2 regions of the Pectobacterium artocarpous genome follow, and region 1 is predicted to be linked to the other one. Evidence: predicted binding sites of a transcription regulator. Region 1 holds the regulator's gene; the other holds the start of a gene.
What was found. Region 1 encodes ArgR, which controls arginine synthesis, uptake and breakdown. Its sites were predicted from a motif close to ANTGAATAAAAATACANT; they were not measured.
Positions count from the first base shown of each region.

Region 2: a site for ArgR is predicted at 3,204-3,221, ahead of argF (ornithine carbamoyltransferase). Genes of this name have one in related genera too.

Region 1 is NZ_JBJXVK010000016.1:58,165-67,502, reverse strand. It holds gene cgtA (Obg family GTPase CgtA) at 1-594, opposite strand, end outside; gene ACKQAD_RS11945 (DMT family transporter) at 857-1,819, opposite strand; gene rpmA (50S ribosomal protein L27) at 1,909-2,166, opposite strand; gene rplU (50S ribosomal protein L21) at 2,186-2,497, opposite strand; gene ispB (octaprenyl diphosphate synthase) at 2,754-3,725, shown strand; gene ACKQAD_RS11925 (DNA-binding protein) at 3,821-4,195, opposite strand; gene ACKQAD_RS11920 (DNA-binding protein) at 4,443-4,829, opposite strand; gene ACKQAD_RS11915 (helix-turn-helix domain-containing protein) at 5,017-5,280, shown strand; gene mdh (malate dehydrogenase) at 5,347-6,285, opposite strand; gene argR (transcriptional regulator ArgR) at 6,755-7,225, shown strand; gene tsaD (tRNA (adenosine(37)-N6)-threonylcarbamoyltransferase complex transferase subunit TsaD) at 7,292-8,305, opposite strand; gene rpsU (30S ribosomal protein S21) at 8,532-8,747, shown strand; gene dnaG (DNA primase) at 8,901-9,338, shown strand, end outside.
Region 2 is NZ_JBJXVK010000030.1:21,633-30,970, reverse strand. It holds partial or broken gene ACKQAD_RS17820 (M48 family metallopeptidase) at 207-1,128, opposite strand; partial or broken gene ACKQAD_RS17815 (DUF898 family protein) at 1,344-1,514, opposite strand; partial or broken gene ACKQAD_RS17810 (hypothetical protein) at 1,563-1,636, opposite strand; gene ACKQAD_RS17805 (GNAT family N-acetyltransferase) at 2,062-2,565, shown strand; gene rraB (ribonuclease E inhibitor RraB) at 2,667-3,092, opposite strand; gene argF (ornithine carbamoyltransferase) at 3,469-4,470, shown strand; gene ACKQAD_RS17790 (NanQ anomerase/TabA/YiaL family protein) at 4,524-4,991, opposite strand; gene pyrB (aspartate carbamoyltransferase) at 5,514-6,449, shown strand; gene pyrI (aspartate carbamoyltransferase regulatory subunit) at 6,465-6,929, shown strand; gene ridA (2-iminobutanoate/2-iminopropanoate deaminase) at 7,150-7,536, shown strand; gene ACKQAD_RS17770 (circularly permuted type 2 ATP-grasp protein) at 7,770-9,209, shown strand; gene ACKQAD_RS17765 (alpha-E domain-containing protein) at 9,203-9,338, shown strand, end outside.

The sequences.
Region 1 (9,338 bases):
AAGACTCGGCACCAGTGTAGTAAACGGATAATCGGCGACTTTTGGCTTCGCCGCTGATACCGCACGGATGAAGGTCGATTTACCCGCGTTGGGCAGACCCAGCATTCCCACGTCAGCCAGCAACAGCAGTTCCAGCGTCAGCTCACGTTCTTCACCTTTCGTGCCGCTGGTCTTCTGGCGAGGAGCACGGTTGACGGATGATTTAAAACGCGTGTTACCTAAACCATGCCAACCGCCTTTCGCTACCATCAGGCTCTGCTGATGGCGCGTCATATCCCCCAGCACTTCGCCAGTTCCCTGATCGAGAACACGAGTACCGACAGGGACTTTAATCGTAATATCTTTGCCGCGCTTCCCCGTACAGTCACGGCTTTGCCCGTTTTGTCCACGCTCAGCGCGGAAAGATTTTTCAAAACGGTAATCGATCAGCGTGTTCAAGTTTTCGTCAGCCAGCAGATAAACGTCACCACCGTCACCACCGTCACCACCGTCCGGGCCGCCGTTAGGAATATATTTTTCACGACGAAAGCTAACACAACCGTTACCGCCATCGCCTGCCACAACGAGAATTGTGGCTTCATCTACAAACTTCATTGATTCTCTCCGCAAAAAACCAATAGAGAATATCTACGTGTTTTAGGCTTGTTATTGGTTCTTCTTGGCGTAACTTTTTTGATTTTACGGCATGTAGCGTATTTCTACTCACCATTAAAAAAACTGACGCACCAGAACGCATTCCAGCAAAGGAGCGGATTGTACCTGCCTGCTCCAATAATTTCATCTGTATTAAAAATAAACAACGCATACCGAATGTCAAAAGGCGACCGTGACCTGCTGCAATACGCGTTCTTTCAGGCTACTTCTGCACCATCAATGGCGGCACAGGTTCTTTCTTACCTGGGAAGAAACGATGTCCAATAGCAGAAAACATCGCACCGGCAACCACGACAAAAGCGCCCAGGTAACCAACCCAGTTCAGCACGGGCGCAGCAAAGAAAGCCGCCCACCCCAACGCCAGTAGATCGGAAAAGAACAGCGTAAACAGTGGAGTCAATGTAATGACGGCACTAACCTGCGATGCCTGCCAGCGCGCCATGGCCTCCGCAAGCGCGCCATATCCAATTAATGTATTCGCACCGCAGAATAGCAGGCAAATAAGCTGCCAGTTGCTCAGTTGGAAGATAACTTCAAGCTTGGTAAAAGGCGTAATGAAGACGACACACAGCACATACAGCAGAAACAAAATTTGCTGTGATGTCAGACGCCGCAGCAACACCTTCTGCGCTACACCATAGGATACCCATACCGACGAGGCACAGATGCCAAGCAGCACGCCCAGCGTGTAGTCCGTCAGCCGGGTAAAAATCTCAATCAGGCTAGTATTAAAGAACAAGATCAGGCCACAGATCAGCATGATCGCGCCAATGACCTGTGTGCCACGCATCTTTTCCTTTAGGATAAGTACACTGGCGAACATCATACCAACAGGAGAAAGCTGCCCAATAACCTGAGACGCAGTCGGACTCAGATATTGCAGAGACGAGCTAAAGAAAACAAAATTGCCTAATAACCCAGCGGTTGCAATCAGTAGCAGAATCCACCAACGCCGATGCAGGAAAACCCGCATCGGCGGTAAATTCTTACGGTATGACAGAATAATGCCGAGTCCAATCGAAGCGATAAAAAAGCGATACCAAACAATCGTATAAGGTTCCATTACCACCAGAACCTGTTTCATGGCTATCGGTAACGCCCCCCAGCAAACTGCCGTAGTCAGCGCCAGACAAAGACCGATCCCCGTCTGCTGTTTAGTATTCATACTTACCCAGATGGTTTAGTCAGAATCAGAATGTAAAAAGCCCCGCAAAGAATTGCGGGGCTTGAATCCGTAAGACCTAACGCGAAAAATTATTCAGCAACGATGCTGATATATTTACGGTTTTTTGGGCCTTTAACTTCAAACTGAACTTTACCATCAGTCAAAGCAAACAGAGTGTGGTCTTTTCCGCAACCAACGTTAGTTCCTGCGTGGAATTTGGTACCACGTTGACGAACGATGATGTTACCAGCCAGTACACTTTCGCCGCCAAAACGTTTTACGCCCAGACGTTGTGCGTTAGAGTCACGACCGTTACGGGTTGAACCGCCAGCTTTCTTGTGTGCCATTTAATCCGCTCTCCTAATCTTAAGCGCTGATGCCGGTAATTTTCACGTCAGTGAACCACTGACGGTGGCCTGCTTGCTTACGGTAGTGTTTACGGCGACGGAACTTAACGATCTTCACTTTTTCGCCACGACCATGAGCAACAACTTCAGCTTTGATTTTACCGCCATCGACGAAAGGAACGCCGATTTTGATTTCTTCACCATTAGCAACCATCAGAACTTGGTCAAACTCAACGGCTTCACCAGTTGCGATGTCCAGCTTTTCCAAGCGAACGGTTTGACCTTCGCTTACTCGGTGTTGTTTACCACCACTTTGGAAAACTGCGTACATATAAAACTCCGCTTTCCGCGCACCCACCATAGGTTTTCAGAGTGCGCTATAAACATTCATAATAGGGCGCGAATTCTACGCAAAAATACTGCGGATGACAAGTGTATAATCAACGGATGTGAAGAAAAAGAATACAACGTATGAACTGCCGTTTATCTCTCTCATTTTTCAAGTACAATCGGCGCAATAAGTTCCATCTTGCCGATATGCAACAGCAATCTTACGGCAGTGTTGAAGACATACGTTGGCACAAACCATGAATCTAAAACAAATTACAACATTAACCGCGCAGGATATGGCAGCTGTTAATAACGTCATTCTTGAACAACTGAATTCCGACGTCGTTTTGATCAACCAACTTGGACATTACATCATCAGCGGCGGTGGAAAACGTATACGCCCAATGATTGCTGTTCTAGCCGCCAGAGCCCTCAATTATAACGGTGATAAACATGTCACTGTTGCCGCACTGATCGAATTTATCCATACCGCAACGCTGCTACATGATGACGTGGTAGACGAATCTGACATGCGCCGGGGTAAAGCGACGGCTAATACTGCCTTTGGCAACGCGGCAAGCGTACTCGTTGGAGATTTCATCTATACCCGCGCCTTCCAAATGATGACCAGCCTCGAATCGTTACGCGTTCTGGCGCTGATGTCCGAAGCGGTAAACGTGATTGCGGAAGGCGAAGTCTTGCAGTTAATGAACTGCAACGACCCGGATATTACCGAAGAAAGTTACATGCGCGTCATTTACAGCAAAACGGCACGTTTATTCGAAGCCGCTGCACAATCCTCATCCATCCTCGCAGGCGCGACGCCAGAGCAAGAAAAAGCGCTCCAGGACTATGGCCGCTACCTGGGCACCGCGTTCCAGTTAATTGACGACCTGCTTGATTACAGCGCAGACGGCAAGACCTTGGGCAAAAACACGGGCGACGACCTCAATGAGGGCAAACCAACACTGCCGCTACTGCACGCTATGCGTAATGGTAATTCAGAACAGAGCTCGCTAATTCGCAAAGCGATTGAAGAAGGAAACGGGCGCCATCTGCTGGAACTGGTGCTTGCCACCATGCAGCAATGTGGCTCACTTGATTATACGCGCCAACGTGCTGAAGAAGAGGCAGATAAAGCAATCAGCGCATTACAGCAGCTACCAGAAACACCGTACCGCATAGCGCTCGAAGGCCTTGCCCACTTAGCTGTACAGCGTGATTTCTAATCGTGGTGTGAGATATTGCTCTGATGAGATCGTTAACCATAACTGAGTTAACGAAATCTAAGTAGCGCTGCAAAGCAGCGCTACTCGTTCGCAGACTAAGCAGTCTGGTCGATGGGTACATCATCCAGCCGAGACAACACTGCTATCGTCCCTTCACGCAAAATGAAATTGATCAGGCGGGTTCGTTCATCAACGGAAAGTTGATGGAAAATATGCACCCACGATGACAGCAGGGTCGACTCATTATCGATGCGATAATATTCTGTTGGCGGATTCTCTTTTACCAGCAGAGAATTCCTGACCTCGTTCGGCAAACTGCGAATAGAATATTCAACACCACGCCCTTGAACCCCTTTCCGCCTGCGCTTTTCCCAACCGTCGTCTCGCGCTCGTTTGTTTAGTCCTTGCGGTGACTTAGGTAACCCACCGACTCCAACCAGCTCACTTGTTGCAAACCATTCTTTGTCCATACTCGTCACTCCCTTGTTTGTTTTGAACAGGCATTACGTCAACTCGCCCAAAAGTTTCCATATAATAGACTATAATTACCTAAACCGCTAACTTTTACACGTTACCGATACACCTAAGCAATAAAAGAAATGATCAAACCCAGTGCAATGCTGAAACATCACGGCCAGAGCAATACGGTAAACCGAAAGAAAATGTAGGTTCCTTCTTCACCACAGATTGGCAATCGGAAAACCCACTTTCGATGACTCAGTCAATCTCCATTGGTGAGATAGGTTCTTCATCCGACGGTATAATACCCAACTGGCTCAGCGTACTTGATACGCCGACTCGAAGGATATAAGCGATCAATGCATCTCTTTCTTTTTCAGATAGTTGCTGATAAATCTGCATCCATACTGCCAAGGCAGCAGGCTGCTTCGCCGAATAGGCGGAAGGCTCGATTTCGAGTAATAGGGATTTTTTTACCGTATCCGGCAAACTGTGAATTGAGTACTCCACTCCTCTTCCCTGGACGCCTTTACGGCGACGCTTCTCCCATCCATCCTCACGGGCGCGCTTATTCAATCCTTGTCTTGATTTCGGAAGGCCGCCTACTCCAACCAATTCGCTGGTAGCAAACCACTCTTTTTTCATTGCCTTTCATCCTGATAGTGCCATCCCTAACAAAAACGCGCTCATTTGGAAATTAATTGAGAAATTTAAAGAAAATTGATGCTATATTATTTCCAAATAATAATGTCATGTTAGCTCGGCATATAACTAACATCCGTTATTTATACCACTAATCTACAGTCGTCTTATAGCAAATAAGGGAAGGATTATGATTTTAAGGAAACAAGACTGGCATCCCGCTGATATCATTGCTGCACTGCGCAAGAAAAACACGACGCTGGCGGCAGTATCGCGAGCGGCCGGATTAAGCTCATCTACACTCGCTAACGCGCTCTCACGGCCCTGGCCCAAGGGGGAATGGCTTATTGCCGATGCGTTGAATATTCACCCTTCAGAGATTTGGCCCAGCCGGTACTATGATCCGGAAACCAATGAGCTTATCGACAGAAAAAAACTCATCCGTCCCGATTAAAAAAAGAAAAGCCGGAGATTGACATCTCCGGCTTTTCACTCTGCGTATTGTTAGCAACCGCAATGACTAGTTCTTGATGAACGTCTCGCCCAACTCAATATCTTGCTTCAGCGTGTCCAGCATGCTGTTAAGCGCGTTTTGCTCAAAAGCACTTAATGCACCGATGTCTTTACACTCTACAACGCCGTCTTTACCTAACAGAATAGGTTGAGCAAAGAAGCGGGCGTGCTCGCCATCACTTTCAACGTATGCACATTCCACCACGCCACTTTCACCTTGCAGTGCACGTACCAGAGACAGACCAAAACGTGCAGCAGCCTGACCCATAGACAACGTTGCCGATCCGCCACCCGCTTTGGCTTCAACAACTTCGGTGCCTGCATTCTGAATACGCTTGGTCAGATCGGCCACTTCCTGCTCGCTGAAGCTGATGCCAGGCACCTGAGACAGCAGTGGCAGAATCGTCACACCAGAGTGTCCACCGATAACCGGCACATTAATATCCTGCGGCTGTTTGCCTTTCAGCTCAGCAACGAATGTATTGGAACGGATGATATCCAACGTTGTGACACCGAACAGTTTGTTTTTGTCATACACGCCCGCTTTTTTCAGCACTTCTGCTGCGATGGCAACGGTCGTGTTCACTGGGTTGGTGATGATACCAATGCACGCTTTCGGACAGGTAACGGCAATTTGTTCAACCAGGTTACGTACAATGCCAGCATTGACGTTAAACAGATCGGAGCGATCCATACCTGGCTTACGTGCCACACCGGCGGAGATCAGCACAATATCTGCACCAGCAAGCGCAGGTTTAGCATCTTCACCGCTATAGCCTTTGATCTTCACAGCTGTAGGAATGTGGCTCAGATCGACAGCAACACCCGGCGTGACCGGAGCAATATCGTAAAGGGATAGTTCTGAACCTGAAGGAAGCTGGGTTTTGAGGAGGAGTGCGAGTGCCTGACCGATACCACCTGCTGCTCCGAGAACTGCAACTTTCATCCTAAACTCCTTATTATCGTAAAATAAAAAAGTGCCGTGAATTCATTTGGTTATAAACAGAATATAAAAATGGGGATAAGATCAGTCTACTCATCTTTCTGCAAATGACATGAGAGCCAAAAAATACGCTATGTCTCTAATAATAAATCAAAAACAACCATTCATTTGAAAGGTAAGTAAAGTTAATAAGCTATTGAGCTATAATGCGGTGTTCATTCACGAGCAATTAACCTGTGCGCTACATTACACCGATCAACGGCGTCTAAACAACATCATTTTGATAACATTTAATTTACTTTTATGTGACGCAGGACACATTTTTCGGACGACTCGAAGACCGAATTTTTGTGAAAACAGCGACTAGCACATATCTGAGTAAATAGACTGGAGTTATACGCAATTTAATTGCATAAAAATTCACACAACTGCATAATAGAAGGATTAACCATAACAATTGATCCGGTGCAGAATGCGAAATTCGACAAAACAAGAAGACCTCGTTAAAGCGTTCAAGGCGCTGTTAAAGGAAGAGAAGTTCAGTTCTCAAAGTGAGATTGTTCAGGCATTGCAAGACGAAGGATTTGAAAACATCAACCAATCCAAGGTCTCACGCATGCTAACAAAATTTGGTGCCGTGCGCACACGTAATGCCAAGATGGAGATGGTGTATTGTCTCCCAGCGGAACTCGGTGTTCCTACCACATCCAGCCCGTTGAAGAATCTTGTGCTGGACGTAGACTATAACGACGCGGTCATCGTCATCCATACCAGCCCTGGAGCCGCACAGCTCATTGCCCGCCTGCTGGACTCGCTCGGGAAGTCCGAAGGGATTCTCGGCACCATAGCAGGGGATGACACTATCTTCACCACCCCGGCAAGAGGCTTCAGCGTCAAACAGCTTTACGAAGCTATTCTGGTGCTCTTCGAACAAGAGCTGTAACTCACGCGCCCCGACTGTTTTTGCTACGTGTAGGCTAACTACACGTAGCGATTATCATCCAAAGACTCACACCGCAGGTAATTCAGCCAACGGCCAACGTGGTCTAACAGATACGCCCAGCGTCTGACTCGCCCCGTGGACCAGACGAACACTGCCGGCATAAGCAATCATCGCGCCATTATCCGTACAGAATTCAGGACGCGCATAAAACACCTCGCCGCCACGTTTCGCCATGACGTCGCCTAAACGCTGGCGCAGCGTCCGGTTAGCGCTTACGCCCCCCGCCATGACCAGCCGTTTAAAGCCAGTTTCATCCAACGCACGACGACATTTTATCGCCAGCGTATCTACAACGGCATCTTCAAATGCGCGGGCAATATCGGCACGCGTTTGATCGTCATCGCCATTGCTACGAATCGTATTGGCAGCAAACGTTTTTAGTCCAGAGAAGCTGAAATCCAGACCAGGACGATCGGTCATTGGGCGAGGAAACGTAAAGCGCTGCGGATCACCCGCCTGCGCCATTTTCGACAACATAGGGCCTCCAGGATAATCCAGCCCCAGCAGTTTCGCCGTCTTATCAAATGCTTCGCCCGCCGCGTCATCAATCGATTCGCCCAACAAACGGTATTCACCAATGCCCGTCACACTGATAAGCTGTGTATGGCCTCCAGAAACCAGCAGCGCGACGAAGGGAAACGCCGGTGGGTTATCCTCCAGCATCGGCGCCAGCAAATGCCCCTCCATATGGTGTACAGGGATCGCCGGTACACCCCAGGCAAATGCCAGAGAGCGACCTACTGTCGCGCCTACCAATAGCGCGCCCACCAAACCAGGGCCAGCGGTGTAAGCCACACCATCGATATCGCCAGCCTGTAATCCGGCCTCACGCAGCGACGCCTGAATTAACGGGACCGTTTTACGCACGTGATCGCGGGAGGCAAGCTCAGGCACTACGCCGCCGTAATCCGCATGTAATTTAACCTGGCTGTATAACTGATTAGCGAGTAAACCGGCTTCGGTGTCATAAATAGCCACGCCGGTTTCATCACAGGATGTTTCGATACCCAATACGCGCATTGCTGTTCCTACGTTGATAGCGATACAAGCGCCGGTGAATGCCGCTTGCTTCAAACTGTGGATAGTCTATCATAAGTGCCCTGATTTCTGCGCTGGCCACGGCTGGGTGTTTTATGATCACCGCAATGCTTTACAAAGACGCCACGTTTGCAGTAGAATTCCGCACCATTTTGAAAAGGCTGGCACAAGGCCAGCGGCAAACCGAATTTATTGAGGTGAGAGGCACATGCCGGTAATTAAAGTACGTGAAAACGAGCCGTTCGACGTAGCTCTGCGTCGCTTCAAGCGTTCCTGTGAAAAAGCAGGTGTTTTGGCTGAAGTTCGTCGTCGTGAGTTTTATGAAAAACCAACGACCGAACGTAAGCGCGCTAAAGCTTCTGCAGTGAAACGCCACGCTAAGAAACTGGCTCGAGAAAACGCACGCCGCACTCGTCTGTATTAATTTTCAGGAGGGTTTCCCTCCAACGCGTGATTAATCCGCAGACTTAGCAGTTGCATACGAAGGCCGTGCTTTCCGAAAGGAAGCGCGGCTTGTTGTCGTTTATAAGCTATATCCAATGTAACCACCTTACAGAAAGATATACATCAGGGGCTTATGGCTGGACGAATCCCACGCGTATTTATTAATGACCTGCTGGTGCGTACCGACATCGTCGATCTCATTGACGCGCGCGTCAAACTGAAAAAGCAGGGCAAAAACTACCATGCGTGCTGTCCATTCCATCACGAAAAAACCCCCTCATTCACCGTAAACGGTGACAAACAGTTCTACCACTGTTTTGGTTGTGGCGCACACGGCAACGCCATTGACTTTTTGATGAATTACGATCGTCTCGAATTCGTTGAAACCATTGAAGAACTGGCCACCCAATACGGCCTCGAAGTGCCTTATGAAAGGGGCACTGGCCCAACCCAATTAGAGCGTCACCAGCGGCAAAGTCTGTACGAATTGATGGGACAGCTCAGCGGGTTCTATCAACAAGCACTAAGCCAGTCAGCCGGTACGCCAGCGTCGCAGTATCTGCAACAGCGC
Region 2 (9,338 bases), on a different contig from region 1:
TTTAATAGGATGATATTTAAAGGATTCCTGCCTCAGCGCGTTACCCTGCTTCCCATCCTCTCAGCCTGAAACAGGCGAGGATAAAAACAGCAATGTGTGTATTTTTTGATCGATCTTCTAACGAAGAGAGGGTCGTGCGCGGTGATACCGCACACGATTGACATAAGGCGGGAGTCAGTTCGGGGTTGAGAATCGAAAGCAGATAATTAGTACTTATTCATCTCTCTTTCAATCGTTTTCAGCCGCTCATCCATATCCGGGTGCGTGCTTAGCCAGTCAGGCAAATCCAGCGACGCCACTTCATCATGGCTGCGGTCGTTAGCGACCAGAGCCTGATACATCGACTGTAGCGAACGCCCTTGCTGCTGCATTTCTGCGATTGCCCATGCGTCAGCCTCCCGTTCCATATCGCGGGAGAACTGCATCTCGTTGATGAAAGCGGCAGACTGCAACAAGGTATCCCCCACGCCACTGACATCTCCCGTCATCCACATGAACGTCAGCGATACCAGATCGTCACTGATAATCAGCCTGCCATCCGCCAGCATAAAGGCATTCGGCCCGATCGGCGCAGACATGATCTCCAGGCGCAGCAGTGTTTTATCTTCCCGCATATCAGGCGGCATAACCTGCTGAAACAGTGTTTGCATCGCCTGCTGGCACTCAACGGGCAGTTTGGAAGGCTTAAAATCACTGTGCCGTAACAGCGTCAGCGTGTTTTGCCCTAACTGCTGTTCGATAGCGGTAGGAATGCGTAGCGCCAGTGCAGAACTCACCCACGGCAACACCACATAAACATAGTTTATCACCATCAATATCGTGGCGAATAACGTGAGAATGACGCCACGTTTATGGCGTTCCAACCGGTGGACCGACCCCGGACGACGGCGTGCGGAATACCATGCGCGAAATGTAGGGTCGTCAGCGGAACAAAACGACCGCCACAGGAAACGTTAACATAAGAGGAATGGAACCCAGCGCATCGGAAACCGTGACCTGTTCCAGCGCAAATATCGTGTTCGATGACCCGGTATTCAACACCATCACCGAGCCGCTGTCCGTTAAATGAAGAGAAGCGGCCACGCGGGCCGCTAATCCGGGGTATTGATAATGCCCCTCAATATTCATATTCCTGCCTTATACTCGTCATACTTCAAGTTGCATGTGCGTTGGCTACGCTCAAATACTCGGCCCGTCGTGGGCCTCGCCCTGAAGGGCCGCTGCAAGCAGCGTTCAAATCTGCTCCCGGCAGATTTGTCACCCGAATCACTTACCTGAGTAAGCTCATCGCGATTCCTTCCCTTGCCGCCTTGCTGAAACTCGAATTATTTAGAGTATGTAACTTACAGGCCAACACCCAAATCGAGTGCCTGCACGGCTTCTTCGGCCAGTGCGCTGTTTGCTGTGTCCTGATGTGCCTGAACGTACAGCAGTTCGAGATCGCCTTCCACCGCTGTCGCATTAGCGATATAGCGTGCATGACGAATCTCTGCCACAGGTGCTGCCCAGCCCAGACAGAATAAATACCCAGAGTGATAACCGTTAATAACGCATTCACCAACCAAATTGCAAAATATTCCCCAGCCTTACCATGAAACTTCACGCGATGCTGCGTATTATTTTCTGAAGTATTCATAGTCATAGACCTTTCATCCTAAAATAAATAAGCCTAATAAAACGCTTAAAATCGTTACTGGCATAAAAAAATCGGCTTATTTAGTCATGTCTTGTTAACGACAAAAATAAAAGCTAACAGTAATTAAACAACCTCATAGTCTTATAAATCGTAAGGAATAGCGTTCCTAGATATTTATATCTTGAGATATTGCAGGAAATTTTACTTATATTTTAGATAATCCGAGTTTCACGGTGTCATGTTATGGCTTTAACAGTAGAAAATGCTAGCGTGTTAGTGTGGATATGGAATAAAAATCATCACAGATACCACTCGAAGCACAGCAGGAAGAACGGGTATAGGCGTTGCATCAATGTGGCCTGAAATGGTATTACAATCGACCAGAATCATTCCCCTTGTAAACCGTAGGAACAAGAGTACGTATTATGACAACCGCGACCTCCGCCAATCTTCAGGTACGCTCCATCACCGCGCGAGACGATGCTGCTATCGCTCAGGTCATTCGTCAGGTTTCCGCCGAATTTGGTTTGACGGCCGATAAAGGCTACACCGTTTCCGATCCTAATCTGGACGCGCTGTTTGCACTATATAGTCAGCCGCAAAGCGCCTACTGGGTGATTGAATACGAAGGCCGCGTGGTTGGCGGAGGCGGCATTGCGCCTCTGGTTGCAGGTGAAGAAGATGTGTGCGAATTGCAGAAAATGTATTTCCTGCCCGTCGCGCGCGGCAAAGGGCTGGCGCGTCAGTTAGCGATACAGGCGCTTGATTTTGCACGTCAGCACGGCTTTCGCCGCTGTTATCTGGAAACAACTGGCCATCTGACCAGCGCGATCCGGCTGTATGAGTCATTGGGCTTCGAGCCGATTCCGCACGCAATGGGCAACACGGGCCACATCGATTGTGAAGTAACAATGCTGAAGGTGCTGTAATAGACTGAAAGTACGGTAATAAGGCGTTGTCATGCCGAGTAAAAAACGCCGCAGGGTGTTCCTGCGGCATTTAGTGAGGCGTGTTCTTCGAGATTAATGACTTAATGGCGTTTACCGTCATCGTCTTCGTCATAAAAATCTTCATCATCCCCGTCTTCTTCGCCTTCACCATCTGGATCTTCGAAGTAGGTGCCCCAACCGTCGTAATTCACACCGTGGCGTTCTGCCAGCGCCAGTAGCTGTTCTACCTGTGCGTCGATCAGCTCCGCATTTAGCGCAACTTCACTGATAGCATCGCAGCACATCAGCAACACACCATCTTCCACTTCCAGCTCTTCCGCATCCGTCACTTCATAGCCCATCTTAAAGGCTTCTACAGCGACTTTTTCCAGCACTTCAAACTTCTCAGCAGAGAAATGGTGTTCAATGGTATAGAGCGCGTCAGGATCGCTGCCGTCATCCAGCAGTTCTTCGATGATCAGGCGTGTCTCTTCCCGTTGCTCTTCCAGTAATTCGCGGTTTGCCATGCCTCAGTCCTCATTAATCGACGTAATATTGCTTATTGTCCCACAGCCCTGCGGCTTGCTCCACCACAAAGTTTGATATCACCACTTGAATTTGAATAATTACACATATAAAGTGAATTTTAATTCAATCGATAGTTTTTTTATCCAATTGACATGCCCTAGATAATTCGAGTTGCAGGACAAAACGTTAACGTTTTGAACAACGCGAAGCGTTAGCCCTTTAGGGCGATGCTCAGTAATGAGCATCGTAACGCGGCAACCGCACGAATCCCCAGGAGCTTACCCAAGTAAGTGGCTGAGGTGAGTAAGAGAAGCCAACGCATATGCAGCTTGAAGTATGACGGGGATAGTGTTGAGCCACATGGAGATGTACATCATGCAACCGTTCTATAAGCGTCATTTTTTAAGGTTAATGGATTTTACCCCCGCAGACATTGCCAATCTTTTAGCCCTGTCAACGAAACTGAAAGCCGATAAAAAAAACGGGACAGAAGTCCGCCGCCTACAAGGTAAAAACATCGCACTCATCTTCGAAAAAGATTCGACTCGTACTCGCTGCTCTTTCGAAGTTGCTGCATACGATCAGGGTGCGCAAGTGACCTATCTCGGCCCAAGCGGCAGCCAAATTGGCCATAAAGAATCCATCAAAGATACCGCTCGCGTACTGGGAAGAATGTACGACGGCATTCAATATCGCGGCTACGGCCAGCAGATTGTCGAAATGCTGGCGCAACACGCGGGCGTGCCGGTGTGGAACGGGCTGACGAACGAATTCCACCCCACGCAGCTGCTGGCGGATCTGCTAACGATGCAGGAGCATTTGCCGGGTAAACCGCTATCAGAGATGACGCTCGTCTACGCGGGCGATGCGCGTAACAACATGGGCAACACCATGCTGGAAGCGGCGGCGCTGACCGGGTTGGATTTACGCCTCGTTGCGCCAAAAGCTTGCTGGCCGGACGCCGGTCTGGTGGCGGAGTGTCAGGCTGCGGCAGAACAAACCGGCGGCAGCATTACGCTGACGGAAGATATCGCCGCAGGCGTCGCGGGCGCAGATTTCATTTATACCGACGTTTGGGTTTCCATGGGGGAACCGAAAGAGACCTGGCAGGAGCGTATCGCGCTGCTAAAACCGTATCAGGTGAACATGGCGATGATCGCCGCGACGGGTAACCCGCAGGTGAAGTTTCTGCACTGTCTGCCCGCGTTCCATGACGATCAGACGACAATGGGTCAGCAAATGGCGGAACAGTATGGTCTGCACGGTGGAATGGAAGTCACGGATGAGGTCTTCGAATCCGCGCACAGCATCGTGTTCGATCAGGCAGAAAACCGCATGCACACCATTAAAGCGGTGATGGTCGCCACACTGGCGTAAGATTAAGGTTTACTTCCCTCCCCAGCATGGGGAGGGATAGGCTTCACGGCGGTTTATCCCACCAACGACGCGTCGATTTTCACCACGGCTTTGCGCACGTATGCTGGCTCGCCAATGGCACACAGCGGTTTGTGCACTTCACCTGGGAAGAAAACAACAAAATCCCCTTCCTGCATCACAAACTGTTTTTCCTGCTCGCCCGCAGCCAGGAAGGCAATGTCTTTATCCGCCAGCCAATCGGTATCCGGATTGCCCGCTGGCAGGTTACTGAAGGTCATCCCTTCCACACCGGACAGCACAATCTGGATGTCCAGATATTTGGCATGATACTCAGCACGGCGTTTTTCCAGCAGATCGGTGCTGTCGTTAGAGATCAGCACAAACACGCTGTTGCCCTCAATATCATGCTTGCCCAGCGGCGTGTCTGCCGTAATATTTTGCTTCACGTATTCAATTGCTTCACGCAGTTTGGCTGGTAGATAAGACACCAGTTCAAGGTGGTGGACATTACCAGTAATCATAAAAAACCCCGTTGATAGAAAAAATGAAACCCTATTTTATAATCCTTATACTCTCCAAATATGCCCACCGCCAGCGCGTTAATACAAAAAAGTGAACTGCCCACCACTCTTCCTCATCGACTACCTTCCCTCTGCGTACGTTATGCATGCCGCACCCTATCCGCAACCGATTGCGATGCGTAAAAAACCACGTTTTCTGCTTGAAATAGCCTAGTCGGCGCGTATAATTCCCGACAGTTTGCCGGGAGGGGTCATGCGTCGTTACACCAAAACATCCGCTGCTTATGTTGGTTCTCAACCACAACTGCCATCCGGCAGCCAGCCAGCGTTTTCCTTTCCGTTGCTCAATCATTCCATTAAGAAAGCCCCTCAATGAGGGGCTTTTTTTTGTGCCCTATCGTCCACAACGTCCCCCTTGCAGGTCGTCACGTTGTGGCATCAACAAGCAAATCAGGCATTTTTGCCGACAGCTCGGGCAGCCAGATACGACATTTCCTGTTTACTCGTGAGGAGAAAGACAACATGGTCAATCCGCTCTATCAAAAACATATTATTTCGATTAATGACCTCAGTCGGGAAGATTTGGAACTGACGCTGCGTGTCGCCGCCAGCCTGAAAGCCAAGCCCCAGCCGGAGTTGTTAAAACATAAAGTGATTGCCAGCTGTTTCTTCGAAGCCTCCACCCGAACGCGTTTATCCTTTGAAACCGCGATGCATCGTCTCGGCGCCTCCGTCGTCGGTTTTGCCGACAGCAACAACACATCGCTAGGGAAAAAGGGCGAAACGCTGGCCGACACCATTTCCGTGATCGGTCAATACGTGGATGCCATCGTGATGCGTCACCCGCAGGAAGGTGCTTCCCGTCTTGCGACTGAGTTCTCCAACGGTATTCCGGTATTAAATGCAGGTGATGGCGCAAACCAGCACCCGACGCAGACGCTGCTCGATTTATTCACCATTCAGGAAACGCAAGGTCGGCTGAACAACATCAATATCGCGATGGTCGGTGATTTGAAATACGGCCGCACCGTGCATTCACTCACGCAGGCGCTGGCGAAGTTTGAAGGTAACCGTTTCTACTTCATCGCTCCGGATGCACTGGCGATGCCGGACTATATTCTGAGCATGCTGAAAGAGAAAAATATTGCTTACAGCCTGCATAACAGCATTGAAGATGTCGTCAGCGAGCTGGATATACTGTACATGACGCGCGTGCAGAAAGAGCGTCTGGATCCGTCCGAGTACATCAACATCAAATCCCAGTTTGTCCTGCGCGCTGCCGACCTGCATAGCGCCCGCCCGAATTTGAAAGTGCTGCACCCACTGCCGCGCGTCGATGAGATCACCATTGATGTAGATGCCACGCCCTACGCCTATTATTTCCAGCAGGCGGGCAACGGCATTTACGCCCGGCAGGCGCTGCTGGCGCTGGTCCTGAATCGCGAACTGGTTCTGTAAGAGGAAGAAACCATCATGACACACGATAATAAATTACAGGTTGAAGCGATCAAACGCGGTACGGTGATTGACCACATTCCCGCACAGGTGGGTTTTAAGCTGCTGACGCTGTTTAAACTGACCGCGACAGACCAGCGCATCACGATCGGCCTGAACTTACCGTCCAACCACCTTGGACGTAAAGATCTGATCAAGATCGAAAACGTCTTCCTGACCGAACAACAGGCGAATCAACTGGCGATCTACGCACCGCAGGCTACCGTCAATCAGATTGATGACTATGACGTTGTGCGCAAACTGGTTCCGACGCTGCCAGAGCACATTACTGGTGTGCTCATCTGCCCGAATAGCAACTGCATCAGCCGCAGCGAACCGGTATCTTCATCGTTCAGCGTTAAGCAGCGCGACGGCGACGTTCACCTGAAGTGTAAGTACTGCGAGAAAGAGTTTGAGCGTCAGGCGGTGCTGCAAGATCGTTAGTTTTCTGCTTTGTCCCGCGATGGACATTGCCTGCGGCGGGGCTTTTTTGAATAATGGCTATGTCCGCGTAATGCCGATCGTTTAAGGATCGAGATACCGGGGCGACCACGGCGTGAAGCATCCCTGCGGGAACCTCATCACCGTGTTTCCCTATAAATTCATGCTTGAGTGATTGGCATTCGGCGTCCGTGTTCCTTTTACCCCCCATCAAGGAGATACCATGTCACGCATTATCAGCACTGAGCACGCCCCTGCCGCCATCGGCCCCTATGTTCAGGGCGTCGACCTCGGCAGCATGATCATCACGTCTGGCCAGATTCCGGTAAACCCGAAAAGCGGTCTGGTGGCAGATAACATCACCGCTCAGACCCGTCAGTCACTGGAAAACGTCCAGGCGATTGTGGAAGCCGCTGGCCTGAAAGTTTCCGATATCGTGAAAACCACGGTATTCGTGAAAGACCTGCACGACTTCACTCTGGTGAATACCACGTATGAAGCCTTCTTCAACGAGCACGATGCTCCGTTCCCGGCCCGCTCTTGCGTTGAAGTTGCACGCCTGCCAAAAGACGTGAAGATCGAAATCGAAGCGATCGCCGTTCGTCGCTAACTTTTGCGATTGTATTGGATTGTATTGATCGTCCCCTAACAAGACGCACCATCGTGGCTGCGTCTTGTTGATTTTTAGCCCTTTTCTCCCCTCATTTCAGTGCAGGCACGTCGCCCTACGCACCAATACAGGGCAAAATTCCTCGCATTATTTGCTAACAACGTGCTTTTTCAAAATGGCGCATTTTATGCATTGTCCTATTATCGCTATTAAGCGTGATGCTGGGGATGACAATGATAAAAATGAAGCTTCCGACTGCGCCTTATTACGACGAGATGCTCTCGTCCGAAGGCAAACAACGTCAACACTACAATTCTTATTGGCAGTGGCTACAGCAAACCGACCAGCAGGCCATCCGACAAAAGAAGGAGCAGGCAGAACTGCTCTTTCACCGCGTCGGTATTACCTTTAACGTTTATGGCGAAGAAGGCGGTACCGAGCGTCTCATACCGTTCGATAGCGTACCGCGCATTATTCCCGCTCACGAGTGGCAATTACTCGATCGCGGTATTCGTCAACGGGTACAGGCGCTGAACGCGTTTCTCTACGACATTTATCATCAGCAGCACATTCTCAACGCGGGCATTATTCCCCGTGAACAGGTGCTGGCGAACGAGCAATATCAGCCCTGTATGCAGGGGGTAAACCTGCACAACAACATTTATGCCCATATCACCGGCATTGATATGGTGCGCAACAGCGACGGGAATTATTACGTGCTGGAAGACAATTTGCGTACCCCATCCGGCGTCTCTTATATGCTGGAGAATCGCAAAATGATGATGCGTCTCTACCCGGATTTGTTTGCCAGCCAGCACATCGCTCCCGTCGAACGCTACCCTAGCTACCTGCTGCAAACGTTGCGTGAAAGTACACAGGTCGACGATCCCACCGTGGTCGTGCTGACGCCGGGCCGTTTCAACAGTGCCTACTTCGAACACAGCTTTCTGGCACAGCAAATGGGCGTCGAACTGGTAGAAAGCGCGGATTTGTTCGTCAAAGCGGGTGCCGTCTATATGCGCACCACAGAAGGGCCTTGTCAGGTGGATGTGATTTATCGCCGTGTCGATGATGCCTTCCTTGACCCGTTAGCATTTCGCGCCGATTCGATGCTGGGGGTACCCGGTCTCTTATCCGTTTATCGTGCGGGTGGCGTCGTTTTAGCGAATGCCGTCGGTACTGGCGTTGCCGACGATAAATCCATTTATCCCTATGTGCCAGAGATGATCCGCTTCTATCTTTCTGAAGAACCGATCCTCAGCAACATTCCCACCTGGCAGTGTCGCGATCCGAAAGATCTCCGCTATGTGCTCGATCATCTGGACAGTATGGTGGTGAAGGAAGTCCACGGTGCAGGCGGCTACGGCATGCTGGTCGGCCCACGCGCGACACGTCAGGAAATCGAGACGTTCCGTCAGCGTTTACTGGCGCACCCACACAACTATATCGGTCAGGAAACACTGGCGCTCTCTACGTGTCCGACGTTTATCGATGATGGCTTAGCACCTCGTCATATCGATCTTCGCCCCTTCGCCCTCTCCGGCGAGGAAATCCGTTTGATTCCCGGCGGCCTGACACGCGTTGCCCTTACCGAAGGGTCTCTGGTCGTCAACTCCTCACAAGGTGGTGGAACCAAGGACACCTGGGTCATGGAAGGAGACGAATCATGCTAAGCCGCACCGCAAGTGAACTGTATTGGATGGCTCGCTATCTGGAACGGGCGGAAAGCCTTGCTCGCGTGCTGGATGTAACCTACAAGCTCTCGATGATGCCGAGCCACAGTCAGCAACAACACGATCTGG